2 regions of the Brevibacillus sp. HB1.3 genome follow, and region 2 is predicted to be linked to the other one. Evidence: riboswitches for the same ligand, from Rfam matches in the RefSeq annotation. Region 2 holds a riboswitch; the other holds the start of a gene.
What was found. A riboswitch is a leader RNA that binds a small molecule or an ion and turns the genes downstream of it on or off. The one in region 2 is predicted to bind cyclic di-GMP.

Region 1 (8,105 bases), on a different contig from region 2:
ACGAAAACCTTTCCTGCGGGTAGTTACGTGTTCAGCATGGCCCAGCCAAACGCAAACTTCATTGCGTTGGCCCTGGAACCGGAATCAGTGGACAGCTACGTCACGTTTAACTTCCTGCCCGTTGAAAAGGGCGATGAAGTACCGGTGTATCGCTATATGCTGGAGCAACCACTACCCACCACAAATAAGAACGAAAGGAAAAATTCCCCTCTCTAGAGTTAGACTCCTGAGAGGGGAATTTCGTTACATATATGAGCTTACTTTATTTCAAATACTTCTTGGGCAAGCCCTGCCAGCTTATTCGTATTGTCGCTCACTTCGACCATCGTCGCAGAAATTTCCTCCGTAGCGGCTGCCTGACTCTCCATGGTTTGATTAATCAATTCAATCGAATTTTGTAGCAGGGTTATCAAATCCCGGATGGAATCCGTGGTTTGCTTGATTTTGTCTGCATTCGTCCGTGAATCTGTCGCCATATTGCGAACCTCATTCGCGACGACAGCGAATCCACGCCCTGCATCCCCTACTCTCGCAGCCTCAATGCTCGCATTCAGTCCCAAAATGTTACTTTGATCAGCAATTTTTTTCACGGCGAGTGTAATTTGCTCAATCTCAGTCGTACTTTGGCTCACATCATTGGCTTGCTCTGAGATTGCCTTCATTTGCTCGTTCAAATTCCCGATCTGCACGGCCATCTCGTGTGTGGTGGCACTGACCTGCTCGACGACGCTCGAGAGATTTGCGGCAATTTCATACAGCTCATTGGCTCGCTCCATACTCGAACCAATGCCGACACCGCCGATAACTTTTCCCGTGTGATCATGCAAGGGGATCGCCCGTGCGACGAGAGGAAAACCAAATAATTCCTTGGGAACCATCATCGCCTGCTTGGTGTTTTTTCGAATCGCGTTGGTGATCACATCCCCTTCCTGGAGTGGATCACCTGGCTTTACCTGCAGAGCAAATGTTTGGGCAGGCACATTGCGCAATAGCTTTTCCGTGTCGTAGACCCCAATGGTAATGTCATCGTTGAGCAAATCATTTAAATAGGGAGCAACCTTGATGAAAGCCTCGAGAAGTTCTGCATTTTTCCCCTTTTCGGAGGCTTCTGTTTCATTCCATCCTTCGTATCCGTTCATGACCCTCTTCACCTCTATCTTTTGCTAGCATTAGTACGGAAATTGACGCTTTTTGTGCTGAACCGAAATCCATTTTAGCGTAGTAAACTCTTCTAGGCTCCATTGACCATTCAAGCGTCCCAATCCGGAATGCTTTTCACCGCCGAACGCCACAATTGGTTCGTCATTGATCGTTCCATCGTTGATATGAATCATGCCCGTCTCAATGCGCTTGGCCATCTGGGCACCTCTCTCCAGATCGCGGGTATGAATCGCCCCGGACAATCCAAAGGGTGTCTCGTTCGCCATGCGAATTGCTTCTTCCTCGGAAGCAAACGACATGATGCAAACAGCAGGACCAAACAACTCTTTGGATGCAATCGACATGTCTGTGGTCACTCCTGTCAAAACAATCGGCTCGACCACGTTTCCTTTCACTTCCCCTTTCAGTGCAGGAACGGCTCCTTCACGTATCGCCTCATCGACCGTTGCCATCAGGTTGGCGACTTGCCGTTGATTGATAAGTGGACCGATTACCGTGTCTGGATCATTTGGGTCGCCTACCTTGAGTCCAGATACTTTTTCCACATACAGATCAAGGAATTTATCGTATACATCTTGGTGAACCAGAACCCGGTTAGCCGACATGCAAATCTGACCTTGGTGGGTAAAGCGGCTGAATACGGCTGCATTGACGGCATACGTAAGATCCGCATCCTCCAAAACAATCAGGGCACTGTTGCCACCTAGCTCCAAAATCGCCTTCTTGAAATGCTTCGCTGCCACTTGCGCGATATGGCTTCCTACTTGGCTAGAGCCTGTAAACGAAAGGATGCGCGGAATCGGGTGGGAGACAAATCCATCGCCAATTTCAGCAATATCCGTTACAACGACGTTGATCAAGCCTTTGGGCAGACCTACTTCTTCAAAAATTTTCGCGATGAGAGTCCCACCCGTGATTGGCGTGTGCTCATGCGGTTTGAGGACGACACCGTTACCCGCGCCAAGAGCTGGAGCTACGGACTTCATCGACAAATAGAACGGGAAGTTGAACGGACTGATGACGCCGACAACTCCTGCGGGAATCCGATACAAGCGATTTTCCTTTCCGTCTACGGGAGAAGGGAGAATTTTTCCTTCCATGCGTACCGGGAACGTAGCCGCCTCTCGAATAATATCCTTCACAAGCCCGATCTCAAAAAATGCCTTCAGTCGGGTTCCACCTAGTTCACGAATGATGATCTGAATGATTTCTTCTTCATGCTCTTCGATAAAGCGAACAGCACGCTCCAACATTCGGGATTTGGTATAGGCATTCACTTCATCCCACTCTTTTTTCGCGCTGGCTGCCGCCTTGTAAGCCGCGTCGATATCCTCCAGATTTGCCATTTTGAATTCTGCGATGACTTCCCCGTTGTAAGGGTTGATATCTTGCAATGTCTTCGCGCCAAGTCCGTCGCGCCACTCCCCATTGATGTACTGCTTGTCCAGTGTTTGAAGGATTGACATGCTACAACCACTCCCTTTTGTAAAATAAATAGGCCCCTTTCGCATGAAAGGAGCCGTAAAACTAAAACAGCAAAATACACTGCTCGTTGGCAACCCGGCTGCCATCGTAACGTGTACATTAGGCCCGTGGCTTTGCGTCCCCACTTTTCAATGGGTTTGCCCATTCATAGCGAATGCTGATAGGATTTTGTCGAAAAAAGGAAAGATATGGAGAAACCTACTTTGATTATAGTACTCCATTTCGAATAGTCAAACGTTAACATGTAAATATTTCGTGAAAGGAAAGAACAAATATCAAAAAGTCCGCATCGCTTGGATACGGACTCCTGATTTTTCTTCCTCATGATCACAATAACTTTTTGACATCCTTTACGCTCGTCGCGAGCATTTGCTCTACCGCGTTGGCGTCTCTTACGTGCTTGGTCATGCCTTCATTCAGCTCATCCAGCAAGCCCTTTGCCTCACTTACCTGCTGGGACACATCGTCAGCAAAACGCTTTTGATGCGCGATGATTTCCATCACACCCGCCACTTCGACGTTCAGTACCTGGAAAGCGTTCGCGATCTGATCCGTCTTCTGTGCAGCATCCTTGCTGATGGAAAGTCCATTTTTGATCGCACTGCTGCTTTTTTCACTGTTGGACAATGCTTCTTTGATTTCTTCTTGAATCTTTCCGATTAATTCTGCAATCGTCTTGGTCGAGTTCGCTGTCATCTCTGCCAGCTTCCGTACTTCATCTGCTACCACAGCAAAGCCTCGGCCTTGTTCCCCCGCACGTGCAGCTTCTATCGCTGCATTCAGAGCGAGAAGGTTAGTCTGATTCGTAATGTCGCTGATTACCTTGACAATACTCGTAATTTCCGAAGAACGCTCTTCCAAGCGGCTCATGGACTTGGACGTATGAACCGATTCTTTGTCGAGCAGGCTCATGACTTCCACAACGTCCGTCATAGCCTTCTTGCCTTCATCTGCACGCGCTACCGACTGTTTACAGATGTCTGTCAGGCGCTCTCCTCGAACCGACAACTGGTTCGCAGATTCATCATCCCGCTCATTAATGGCCTGGATATTCTCTACGGCACGCTTCATCCTCGTCACCAATCGCACCATTTGATCGGAATCGGCGTTCATCGCTTGGTCTGAAGCAAGGATTGCACCCATCTGTTCGTAAAGACCGCGAAGCTCATGTTTCCATACGTCTTGCTGTCCTGTCATTGTGGTTGTGGTGGTTGTGGCTGTCGTCGCTGCTGTCTCTTTTTCTGCCAGGCCTTTGTCTTTTTTCCAAAACATCCGCTTCCCTCTCCTTTGTACCCATCAATTGTCACCTCGGCGGCTATATACGCGGGACTCGATTATTCCCGGATGTTGTTTCGCCAAGCTCAGCAAGTTTTCCAAGAAATAATAGTGACCCTCCAAGAGCTCCACGTCTTTACGCTCAAAATGCTTCACCTGCAAATACTGCTGCATTTCCAAAGCATAGCGCTCCAGTTTATCGTGAAAATCGTTGGCACGAAGCATTTGCTCCACTTCTGGATATTCTGTTTTCAGGCGACTCAGCTCGCTGTATACACGCCCACCCTCCAGGATCATCTGGTAGGCCGTACGCTCGAGCGTAGCTGTCGTAGCTGCCTCCTGCTCCTCACGCTCTTCGCGCAAAGCTGCCAAGTACGTGATAAAATGGTAGACAGTTAAAAACAATGGTCCTAAAAATAGAATGATCCCTGCCTTGTACACATGCTGATTGGACAAATTGCTGATGAGCAGGAACAAGTGAAACAAGATCGCACCCAACCATACATAGATGATGATTTGGTGATTGATCTTCCCTGCCTTTTGGTGGCGTGAAAAGGCAAAGGTAAGTCCGAGCAGATAAAAGGCAAGCAACGTAAAGCTGGCAGAAAACAAAGCCATCTCCATATCGGTCAGCCAATCTGCATCGGCGGGTATTTCGATAAAGAATTCAAAAGCGAGCACCAGCAGTGAGAACAACAACCCCATGATCCAAAACCGGCTTACTTCCGAGTCATTCCTCCGCCGGGAGCGGTAGCGTTTTGCACGGGATCCTTCCATAATGCTCTCACCTCATTCTCTATGATTCGCCATGATTCTATCTTTTCCTTTCACATGGGGCCAAAATCTGACATCGGAGGCTGTTATGACAAAAAATTTACCAACATCATTTATCGAGCGCATGAAAACCTTGCTCGGACACGATTATGAGGCCTTCGTTTCCTCGTATGATCAGCCTGTGACACACGGCTTGCGAGTCAATCCGTTGAAGGTGGGGCGTGACGATTTTTTGAAAATCTCGCCGTTTGCTGTCGAAGCAATCCCTTGGTGTCAAAACGGGTTTCGCTACAAAGAGCCTGCTCGTCCCGGTAAGCATCCTTTTCACTCCGCTGGCATGTACTATTTGCAGGAGCCAAGTGCGATGTCCGCTGCCGAAGCACTCGGTGCACAACCTGGTGAGCGCATCCTCGACCTGTGTGCAGCGCCAGGGGGCAAATCGACGCAGCTTGCAGCGTTTTTGCATGGACAAGGAATGCTCGTGGCAAACGAAATCCATCCTGTTCGGGCAAAAGCCTTGTCAGAAAACCTGGAGCGCTGCGGCGTGACCAATGCCGTCGTGACCAACGAAACGCCTGAACGCTTACAGGAGCGATTCCCTCAGTTTTTTGACCGAATTTTAGTAGACGCCCCTTGCTCTGGCGAAGGAATGTTTCGCAAGCTGCCCGAAGCAATCGAGGACTGGAGCCCAGCAAAAGTAACGGAGTGCCATGTCATGCAAGGCGATATTCTCGAGGCGGCCGCTGCTATGCTGAAGCCAGGCGGGACGTTGGTCTACTCCACCTGCACATTCGCTCCGCTTGAAAACGAGCAGTCCCTGGTTAACTTCCTCGGCCGTCACCCGGAATTTGAGATCGTCCCGCTGCCACATGCAGATTGCTTTTCTGCTGGTCAACCCGAGTGGGCGTCGCCGCAAAACGAGCAGCTCACCCAGACAGCCAGATTATGGCCCCATCGTCTACAGGGAGAAGGTCATTACCTCGCCAAGCTGCAAAAGAGTGAGACCGCTGAAGTTCATGAACCTTCCGGGAAGCGTAAAGAAAAGCGTGCGGCAAAATCAGCTCCGGCAGGTCGAAAAGAAGCCCTGGCAGCCTGGCGTACATTCGCAGCCGAAGCACTCCCTGCGCTTTCCAAACCATTCGAGGATGAATCTGCTTTTCTTTTATTTGGCGAGCAGCTCTACTACTCACCTGCCCCCGAGCTCGACTGGGACAAGCTCAAGGTCGCACGCGTCGGTCTGCATCTAGGAACCGTAAAGAAGAACAGATTTGAACCTGCACACGCCTTGGGACTCGCTCTCTCTCCTGCGGAGGCAGCCCGTGTCGCTTCGTATGGCGCGGACGATCCTGAACTGTTGCGATACTTAAAAGGAGAAGCGCTCACGCGTGAAGGGGAAAGTGGTTGGACGCTGGTTACTGTAGAGGGATTCTCCATCGGTTGGGGCAAGCAATCAGAGGGGCAACTCAAAAATCATTATCCAAAAGGTCTACGCTGGTTGTAGATTTCCATCGTTAATTAAAAAAAGCCCACAAAGCTATACGAAATGCATTCGTGACTGCTTTTGGGCTTTTCCCTTTTTCTTATGATCGCCCTCTGCGGGACGGATTGTCTACTACGGACAAAGAGCCATTTTTAATATAACGCAATATTTTTGAAACAGATATCCCTGTTGCGTTGGCAATTTGCATCGCATTCGAATTCGGATACGTTCTCACGTAATTGCGAATCATCTGGTAGTCTTGTATTTCGTTTTCTCCGCAAACCTGGCAACTGTACTCTCCCCGGCCCATCGGACTGCCGCATTTCAAGCACGTATCCGTCGTCATCACTGGTTCTCCTCACACCCTGTACTATGGTACTTTTACAAGAAAGGGTTCTATCTTCCTATCTATTACCCAATTCACATGGGAGGAAAACACTATTTTCTTTCGCAATTCCTGTATTCTATTAAAATTCGATACAGTCATTCCAAATTCCTTTAAAAAGGCCGGTATGGAGGCTTCAAACCGCTTTTTGCGAAAAGGACAATCGCAAACCCAATTAAAAAGACACCACTGAGCACATGAAAAACGTTGAACCATCCTGGACGAAAAAAGCGAGCCAAATACGCGGCCAACAAAGCTACCAGCCCCAGAAACAATAAAGTCGATAACAAACAGCCTGTCGCAAACAAGAACAACTCCGTTGAATGAACAAAAGCGCCAGATGCCAATAGTGAGCCAAATACTCCCGCCCAAAACAGAACAGTCAGAGGATTTGCGAGCGTCAGGAGCACGCCGTGCCAAAAGCTGCTTCGACCCGATGAAGCCTGCTGGACTGATGCTTGTTCTTGTTCTCCCCTTCCTTTTATGGCACGCAAGGTTTGAATCCCAAACCAAGTCAAAATCAGGGCTCCCATAATCAAAACCATCTGTTTGACCCAATCGATTTGTAACAGCAGCGACAGTCCTCCGATCGCCCCTCCCATATAAACTGCATCTGCGAATGCAACACCCAGTACCATCATGAATGCATCCCGCAATCGCCGAGTCATCGAGCGATGCAACACCGCCAGACAAACCGGACCAACGGATAGCTGGAGCATCATCCCGAATAAGAGACCCTGCCAGATCGCCATCAGGCTCACATCTCCTCTTTCATGGAAGACAGGACGATCATCGTATTCGTCTTGCTTACACCTTCTACTTGCTTCAATGTTTCAGAGATGAATCGTTCCAGATCAGCCGTCCCTTTTACAGCAACCTTCAATACATAGTCGTAAGCTCCCGCAATATGATGACATTCCAGCACACAGTCTGCCTGCATGACCGTTTCACGGAAGCCAGCGATATGCTCCGTTTTCTCGATTTGCACCATCACAAACGCAATCAGGTGAAGCCCTAGCTGCTCCCGATCCAGCTTTACCGTGAATTGCCTGATGAGTCCTGTATCCTCCAGCTTGCGTATTCGCTCGGAGACCGCAGGCACGGACAAATGAACCTGCTTGCTGATGTCAGAGCTGGTAATTCGGGCATTTTCTCGCAATAAGCGGAGGATTTGTTCATCAATCCGATCCATAGTGGTGCCCCCCTTTTTATCATAATTATACTCATTTCTTCATAATAAAAGGGGATTTGAAGCTATCACCATATATTTTAAAGAGTTCATGTGGCTTAACTTTCATTTTTTCTGCCACACGAATGATGATGGGGCGTATTCCTAAAATAATGCGGCCAAGAGAGACAAGAAGTTATCATACGCCATCTTCTTACGCTGATAGCTGCTCATTCTTTGTGGAAAACAAGCGGATCGCGAGCAACAATGACAGCAACGCTATAACAAATCCAGACCAGCCCAGATGCTCCACAGAGGAGCTGCTGATCACCAGTCCCCCAACCCACGATCCCAAAGCGAAGCCAAATTGAATAAAG
Region 2 (8,105 bases):
AACAGCATTCTGGTTGCGGTAGGGATATTGATCCTGCAATTTTTAACAGCGGTACCTGCGGCTTACGCTTTTGCACGCTACAAGTTTCCCGGTCGCAATCTGTTGTTTGGTCTGGTCTTGATTGTCTTGATGATTCCCGGACAAGTCATCTTCTTGCCGATCTACGTGCAATTGAGCGGTTGGGGACTCGTCAACACGCTGTGGTCGCTCATCCTGCCGTACGCAGCCAGTGCTTTCGGAATCTTCCTACTCAGGCAAGCATTCATGCAGGTGCCCGATGAAGTGATCGAGGCAGCACGTCTAGATAACGCGTCCGAATGGAAGATCATGTGGACGATCATGGTCCCGATGGCGAAACCGGTGCTGGTCACTTTTGGACTATTTAGCTTTATTTATCACTGGAACGACTATTTCTGGCCGCTGATTATGACGAACAGCGACGAGGTACGCACCTTGCCGATCGGAATATCGAGCTTGCACATGTCCGACGGTGGAACCTTGTGGAACGTTATGATGGCGGGCAACATGATCCTCATTCTGCCGATTCTCGTGATTTTCTTCGTGGCACAACGGCATATTATCAAAGCGTTCATCTATCAATCCAAATAATAAAAGAGAGCACTTAGGGAGGAAATCAAACCATGTTTTCATTGAAAAGAACTGGAACGATTCTGTGTGCATTGACTATCGGCTTGTCAGGAGTATTGGCTGGATGCGGATCATCTAGTAAAGAACAGTCTGCTAGTACAGGTAGCACTTCTCAGCCTGCAGCGTCTACAGCATCCAGTGGCCCTGTCCAAATTGATTTCTGGTATGCGTTGGGTGGCGTTCGTGGGAAAACCATCGAGGAAATGGTCAAAAAATTCAATGAAACACATAAAGATATTATCGTCAAACCAGCCTACCAAGGGGCGTATCAAGAGAACCACTCCAAAGTATTGGCATCGGTAGCAGCGGGTAACAATCCAGATGTCACGATGGTCGAGATCGCTTCGATCGCGGCATTTGCGGATGCAAAGGTTTTGGAAGATTTGACACCTTACTCCCAAGGGGATGAAAAGAAGTACATTCCAGGTCTCATGAAAAACTCTTATTGGAATGACAAACTGTACGCAGTACCATTTAACCGCTCCACTCCACTGCTGTACATCAACCGCGATATGTTAAAAGAAGCAGGGCTTGATTCGAACGGTCCGAAAACATGGGATGAACTGGTCAGCTTCTCGCAAAAGCTGAGCAAAAAAGAAGGAGACAAAATTACCCGGTACGGCTTCTCTACACCAGTTGATATCTGGTTCTACGAAGCGCTTGTTTTCCAAGGCGGGGGCAACATCCTGAGTGAGAACGGCAAAGAGCTGACGATCAACAACGAAGCAGGAAAAGCACCACTTGAGCTCTGGTCCAAAATGGTGAAGGAAGGCATCATGAAAAACCCTCCAGGAGAAAACTACAATGCGTGGGATGTAGCGGAGCAAGACTTCTTGAATCAAAAGGTAGGCATGATTTTTACATCGACAGGCTCCTTGACGGAATTGAAGAAAAATGCCAAATTTGACATGGGTGCAGCCTTCCTTCCGGCCAATAAAAACTTTGGTACGCCAACGGGCGGCGCGAATCTCGTGATGCTGGCGAAGTCGACTGATGCAGAGAAAAAAGCGGCGTGGGAATTCATGAAGTGGATGACCGATACCGAGCAAACGGTTCCGTGGTCAATCGCTTCCGGTTATATGCCTGTTACGACAGAAGCAATTGATTCGGCTGAAATGAAGGCATTCTATGAAAAAGATCCAAACTTCAAGGTCGCGGTAGATCAGCTGCAATACGGCTATCCTCGTCCAATGGCTCCAGGCTACAAAGAATTGCAGGATGTGATTCAAAAAGAACTGCAGCGTGCGATGCTTGGCCAAGCGACAGTAGATGAAGCGATGCAGACGGCAACGGAAAAAGGCAGCAAGCTTTTGAAAAAATAACAGAAACGAAATGATAGAGGAGCTGGCGAAATGAACATTTGTATGGCACATCGCGGGTGGTCAGGCAAAGCCCCGGAGAATACAATGACAGCGATTCGACTGGCTTTGGCAGAGCCAGCTATCAAAGCAATGGAAATTGATGTACAGCTGACGCGTGACGGTGTTCCGGTGCTGATTCATGACTTTACGCTAGAACGCACGACCAATGGTCGCGGTCTGGTCATGGATCATACCTTGGCAGAGCTGCGTGAGCTGGATGCAGGGAGCTGGTTTGGCGACAAGTTTGCGGGCGAGCGAATCCCTACACTAGAGGAAGTGCTAATCGCAGTAAAAGGTCGCTGCACGCTAAATATCGAGTTGAAAGCAACAAGTGATATGTACCCGGATATCGCTGAAAAGGTGCTCGCGCTTGTAGAAAAGCATGGAATGAAGCAAGAGGTGCACCTGACTTCTTTTGACCACGATTTGATCCGTCACGTTCGCACGCTCGATCAAGAAGTACAGACGGGCCTGATTGTATATGGTCGCCCTGTACTCATGCTGGAACAGATGGAGGCAGCAGGTGCTACGATCCTCTCCATGGGATATCCGTTTCTGAATCGTGAGCTAACAGTAGCTGCGATTGAAAAAGGCTTCAAAGTCATCGCGTGGACGCTGGATGATCCGAAACATATCCGCGAAGTCATTTCGTGGCATCCTCAGGTTCAAATTTGCACGAACCATCCTGACCGGATGTGGGAGTTTGTGTAAGCACAAGCAGGAAAGAGCCGCCGGGCAATTTGCAAGGCGGCTTTCCTTTTTGGGTTGTTGGACTAAATTTTGAATTTGCTTACATGAGATTGCAGTTCTTCGGCTATTCTTGCTAGGGAAGTAGATGATGAACTGACTTCTTCCATAGCTGCGAGCTGTTCTTCTGTGGCGGCTGATACGCTTTGTGTTCCGTCAGCAGAATTCTCCGCTACTTCTTCAATGACACTAACCAATTCTACCACCTGTTTGGTGCCAAACGACATTTGCTCAGAATAAGCCTTTACTTCTTGAATTTGGCTTGCCACCTGCGTGACAGCATCTTGGATCTGTTCGAAGGACTTGCCTGCATTGTTAACGACCGTAAGTCCAGTAGCGACCTCTTTGGTACCCTGTTCCATCGATAGAACGGCCTGGTTTGACTCGAGCTGAATCGTCGTAATCAACAGTTTAATCTGTTGCGCGGATTCCGCGGACTGCTCAGCCAATTTGCGCACTTCGTCTGCTACAACGGCGAATCCGCGCCCTTGTTCACCAGCTCTCGCCGCTTCAATCGCTGCATTAAGCGCTAACAGATTTGTTTGTTCAGCTATGGCGGTGATGACTTGTACGATTTGTCCGATTTCCTGCGAGCTGTTTCCTAATCGTTTGACGATATCAGCAATGTTGCCAACAGTGTTCTCAATCGATTGCATCTGGCTGATAACGACTTGAAGGGCCTGGTTGCCTTCCACTGCAATTTGGGAAGCACCCAAAGCTGATTCGGCAGCTTGCTGTGCATTCGTGGCGACCTGCTGAGCCCCTGTCGATACGCCTTGAATTGCGGTGACACTTTCCTCTACACTCTTCACTTGCTTTTCCGCACCGTAAGCTACTTCCTGAATCGTTATGGCGATTTGCTCGGTAGCCTTGCTCGTATGGTCAGCGTTGACCGACAATTCCTCTGCGGAAGAAGCAAGATCTGAAGCTGTATCATTTACTTGTTGAATAATCGTTCGCAGGTTAAGTACCATTGTGTTTACTGATTGGGATAACTGTCCAACCTCATCCTTGGTTCGAATTTGCAAGGGTTGTACAGTCAGTTCACCCTCGGAAATGCGGTTAGCCACAGAGGCAACTGCCGCAATAGGGCGTGAGATTTGCCGGGAAACAGCGTAGGCGATTGCAGTCACGACAGCAACTACAACGATGACAATGATCCTAACCATGGTGGTAACGGATGAAACCGCAGACGTTATGGATTCGACAGGGATATGCAGATATAAACCAAAGTTGGTCTTGGGAATGGGAGAGTAGGTGACAACGTATTCCTTGCCATTGTCCGAGTAGCTGTATGAGCCCTTTTCCGTTTTTCCTGATTGAAGGATTTCCATCAATGGTTGCGGCAGAGCGGATTCCGCAAGCGGTTTTCCGATCAGATCCTGGGTAGGATGGTACTGAATTTGGTTCTTGTTATCAACGAGAATCGGATAACCATCGTTGCCTACTTTCAAATCTTTGAGAAAGGTAGCTGTGAAGTCATCTACATTGACGAGCCCGGTCAAGACACCAAGCTTCTCGTTGTTTTTCCCTTTTACAGGGGAAGCGACGATAATAGAGCGATTGCCGGTTGTCTTCGCAACAAGAACATCGGAGAAGCTGGGCTTGTCCTGCATACCGTCTTTGAAGAATTGGCGCTCGCCTAAATTGATACCAACGCTTTTGGGGAACGTATCAGCCGTTACTTTTCCATCGCTTGCGATAAACGTATTTCCGTCATACAGTTTCATTTCCTCGGTAAACTTGCGGATAAATTCATTTTTTGCCGCTGCATCATCGGATTGAATATCCGAGGTGCGGGCTAAAACTTGTATTTCTGTCATACGCCGGTCCAGATATTGATCCATCGCTATGGCTGTACTGGAAGTAAGGTCAACATAGGATGATTTTTGTTTATCAATCAGAATGGATGAAAAGCTGTTCGTGATAAACAAAGAAACGGCAGTAAGTGGAATGACAGCCACAATGAGAAACCAAAGGATCATTTTGTTCCTGAGCTTGTTGAACAAAAACATAGGTTTTTCCACTCCTAATCCGTGATTGCGAAATAGAAACAGGCAGACTGCTGAGATGAACTCAGCAGTCTGACAAAATATTAATAGCCCATTGCTGCGCCTTCACCGCGAGGGTCAGCACCGCCAAATTTTACATTGGTTTGCGGGTCAATCAGGATTGCGCCGGACTGTCCCATCGCGTCGGTATAGGCTGCTTCCAGCTTTTCAACTGGATGTCCACGTTTTATTAACTCGTCCAGGACTTCTTGAGGGATGCGGCTTTCCACCTTGAGATTGTTGGAAGCAGATCCCCAGTTGCGTCCATGCAGCCATCTTGGCGCTTCGATTGCGTCTTGCACGCTGAAACCAAAGTCGACGATGCGTGTGACGAGAGCGGCTTGCGTTTGCGGCTGTCCTTCTCCCCCTTGTGTTCCGTAAAGAAGATAAGGCTTGTCCCCTTTAAAGAGCATAGCTGGGTTAATGGTGTGGAAGGTACGTTTTCCTGGTTCCAAGTGATTGATGTGTTTGGAATCCAAAGAGAAATAGCTTCCGCGGTTTTGCAAAAGGACACCCGTATCTTTCGCTACGATGCCGGAACCCCAGTCAAAGTAGTGACTCTGAATGATGGACACGGCATTTCCATCTTTGTCGACGATCCCGAACCAGGTTGTATCGCCTTTTGGATCAAGCGGTTCTACGGATTTGGCGGCTTGCTTCATATCAATGCGCGCAGCTAAATCTTTTCCGTGCTGCTTGGACAACAGCTCATCCACAGGGATATCCGCAAAGGCAGGGTCAGTCAGCCATTTGTCGCGGTCAGCAAAAGCTTGTTTGGTAGCTTCCACAATCGTGTGGTAGTAATCGGGTGTTCCTTCACCCATGCTCTTGAGGTCAAAGTTGTTTAAAACATTAAGAATAGAGAGCGATGCCATCCCTTGGGAGTTAGGCGGAACGTTATACGCTTTGTAACCGCGGTAGTCTACCGTAATGGGATCTGCCCAAGTGGAGGTATGCTTTTCAAAATCTTTCAACGTGAGCAATCCGCCGTTGGCTTTCATGTCTGCAACGATTTTTTTAGCAACCTCACCTTTATAAAAACCGTCAGCGCCTTTTTTCGCAATGATTCGCAAAGTATTGGCGAGATCCTTTTGTTTGAGAATTTCGCCTGCTGCATAAGGATCGCCGTTGGGCTTCAGGAATGTTTTGCGGAATCCATCAAAACGTTGAAGATTCTTCAAGTCATTGTCAGTTGGATCTGTCGCGTATTTTGTCCAATATACTTGGTTGGGGGAGACGGGATATCCGTTCTCGGCGTATCCAATGGCAGGCTCCAGCAGTCTGTTCCATTGAAGCTTACTGTTGCCCATGCTTTTATGAGCGTAGTTGTACGCCTCCCACCAGCCGGAGACGACACCAGGGACAGTGTTTGCGGACTCATAACCGCGGGACGGGATTTTTTCGTAGCCTTTGCCTTTGTAATAGTCGATGGTTGCCTTTTCGCCTGCGCGACCACTGCCGTTCAGCGCTTTCAGCTCTTTTGTTTTGGCATTGTAAATGAGCCAGAAGTTATCTCCGCCAATGGTTGTGTAATGAGGATAGACAACAGCTAAGGTGGAAGCGGCTGTAATAGCAGCATCTACTGCATTTCCACCGTCTTCCAAGGTTTTCAGGGCCGCAGCCGTAGCCAGGTAGTGAGGAGTCGTCACCATTGCGTTCGGTGACATCGATGTTGGACGGTTAGCAGCTTGTGCTCCAGAGAATGTTGATACCCCGATGACAGCAGTCAGCGCGACGGTCGAGAGTTTCTTCCAGAATGACATTCCTATGAAACCTCCTTCATGATGAAAAAGAATAATGATTCATTAAACCGGCTATCCGCTGTTGCCTCACCTCCTTTAAAAGTTAAAAATACACAAACATACAAAAGTAGACAAAAATAGACATTATGAGCGCAAAAAAAGACCAATGATATAGGATCATTGGTCGCGTCCTACATCAATACTTCGGTAGCTGGCAAGCGTGTCCGCTGTTGCGGAGGTAGCCCCTGTAGCTTTGCGTCGCCGGATTTCCCCGGGTATGCCGTTTCGATATCAATGGGTGAAGCATAAAATGACACATATACTGATGCAATCGTTGTGGGAAAATGTTCCTAAAACTCCGTTTGCCAATAATATAGACTATTTACCATTTGTGGTAAATAAGAAAAATATTTTAATCCGGAAAAATAGTTAGGAATGCTATGTATTTTTCGAAAGATATTCACACACCTCCTGGGGCAAAGCTGCTTATGATGATAAAAAGGCACATTTGCCAAGGAGTGAAACAAAGACCATGATGCATCCCGATACAGAATTGCGCTATATCAACGATGAGATCGGGTACGGTGTGTTTGCGACAAGGTTTATCCCAAAAGGAACGATTGTATGGGCACAGGATGATTTGGACCAAGTATTGGACCCTGCATTTGTGGAAAGACTTGACTCATTACGAAAACAGGACGTACAAAAATATTCGTTTAAGAACCAGTTCGGAAAGTACATTCTTTGTTGGGATAAGGCAAGGTACGTGAACCACAGCTTTCATGCGAATTGTGTGCCGACCATGTATGATATGGAATTGGCTGCAAGGGATGTTTTTCCGGGCGAAGAGCTGACTGATGATTATGGAACGTTAAATTTGGATGAACCTTTTGAGTGTTTGCCCGAGTCCGACACGGACCGCTCCCGTGTAATGCCCGATGATTTGCTTCGGTATTACCCGCAGTGGGATCGGATTGCAGCGGAAGCATTCCAACGGTTCAATCATGTTGAACAGCCTTTGCTGCATCTGATCCCCCCGAAGCATCTCGAAACGATTCGTGGGATCACGGAGCAGCGCTTAGCCATTGATTCTGTTATTCACCTGTATTGCAGGTCACAATGGCAAACGGGGCAGCAATGGGAGACGTGAGCGGGTCGGTCAACGACCCGATTTTGTTGAACTCTGGGTTGAGAATCAGTATTATGGAATGTAAAGGTGAAGTGAAAGGTTGATTTCATTGGAAAACAAGGTAGCGGCATCCAATTTTATCCGCAATATCATGATTGATGACTTGCAAGAGGGCAAAGTAAAGGAAATCATTACCCGCTTTCCCCCAGAACCGAACGGGTATCTTCATATTGGACATGCAAAAGCGATCTGCCTCAACTTTGAGTTGGCACGAGAATTTTCCGGCAAGGCCAACCTGCGTTTTGACGATACTAACCCGGTGAAGGAAGATATCGAATACGTAGAGGCTATCAAAAGAGACGTTCAATGGCTTGGCTTCGAATGGGACGGGTTGTTTTTTGCATCTGATTACTTTGAAGAGATGTAC

Region 1: another riboswitch for cyclic di-GMP. It lies ahead of yfmT (benzaldehyde dehydrogenase); the one in region 2 lies ahead of ggt (gamma-glutamyltransferase).

Annotation. Positions count from the first base shown of each region.
Region 1 is NZ_JABMIT010000006.1:248,962-257,066, forward strand. Features, by position in the region: gene HPY31_RS16320 (M14 family metallopeptidase) at 1-216, shown strand, start outside; gene HPY31_RS16325 (methyl-accepting chemotaxis protein) at 258-1,139, opposite strand; gene yfmT (benzaldehyde dehydrogenase) at 1,170-2,627, opposite strand; cyclic di-GMP riboswitch class I at 2,713-2,798, opposite strand; gene HPY31_RS16335 (methyl-accepting chemotaxis protein) at 2,974-3,918, opposite strand; gene HPY31_RS16340 (hypothetical protein) at 3,943-4,698, opposite strand; gene HPY31_RS16345 (RsmB/NOP family class I SAM-dependent RNA methyltransferase) at 4,784-6,196, shown strand; gene HPY31_RS16350 (hypothetical protein) at 6,276-6,521, opposite strand; gene HPY31_RS16355 (LysE family translocator) at 6,674-7,312, opposite strand; gene HPY31_RS16360 (Lrp/AsnC family transcriptional regulator) at 7,318-7,752, opposite strand; gene HPY31_RS16365 (MFS transporter) at 7,943-8,105, opposite strand, start outside.
Region 2 is NZ_JABMIT010000002.1:245,786-253,890, reverse strand. Features, by position in the region: gene HPY31_RS05840 (carbohydrate ABC transporter permease) at 1-609, shown strand, start outside; gene HPY31_RS05835 (ABC transporter substrate-binding protein) at 642-1,970, shown strand; gene HPY31_RS05830 (glycerophosphodiester phosphodiesterase) at 2,001-2,720, shown strand; gene HPY31_RS05825 (methyl-accepting chemotaxis protein) at 2,783-4,771, opposite strand; gene ggt (gamma-glutamyltransferase) at 4,852-6,570, opposite strand; cyclic di-GMP riboswitch class I at 6,753-6,841, opposite strand; gene HPY31_RS05815 (SET domain-containing protein) at 7,082-7,699, shown strand; gene HPY31_RS05810 (glutamine--tRNA ligase/YqeY domain fusion protein) at 7,779-8,105, shown strand, end outside.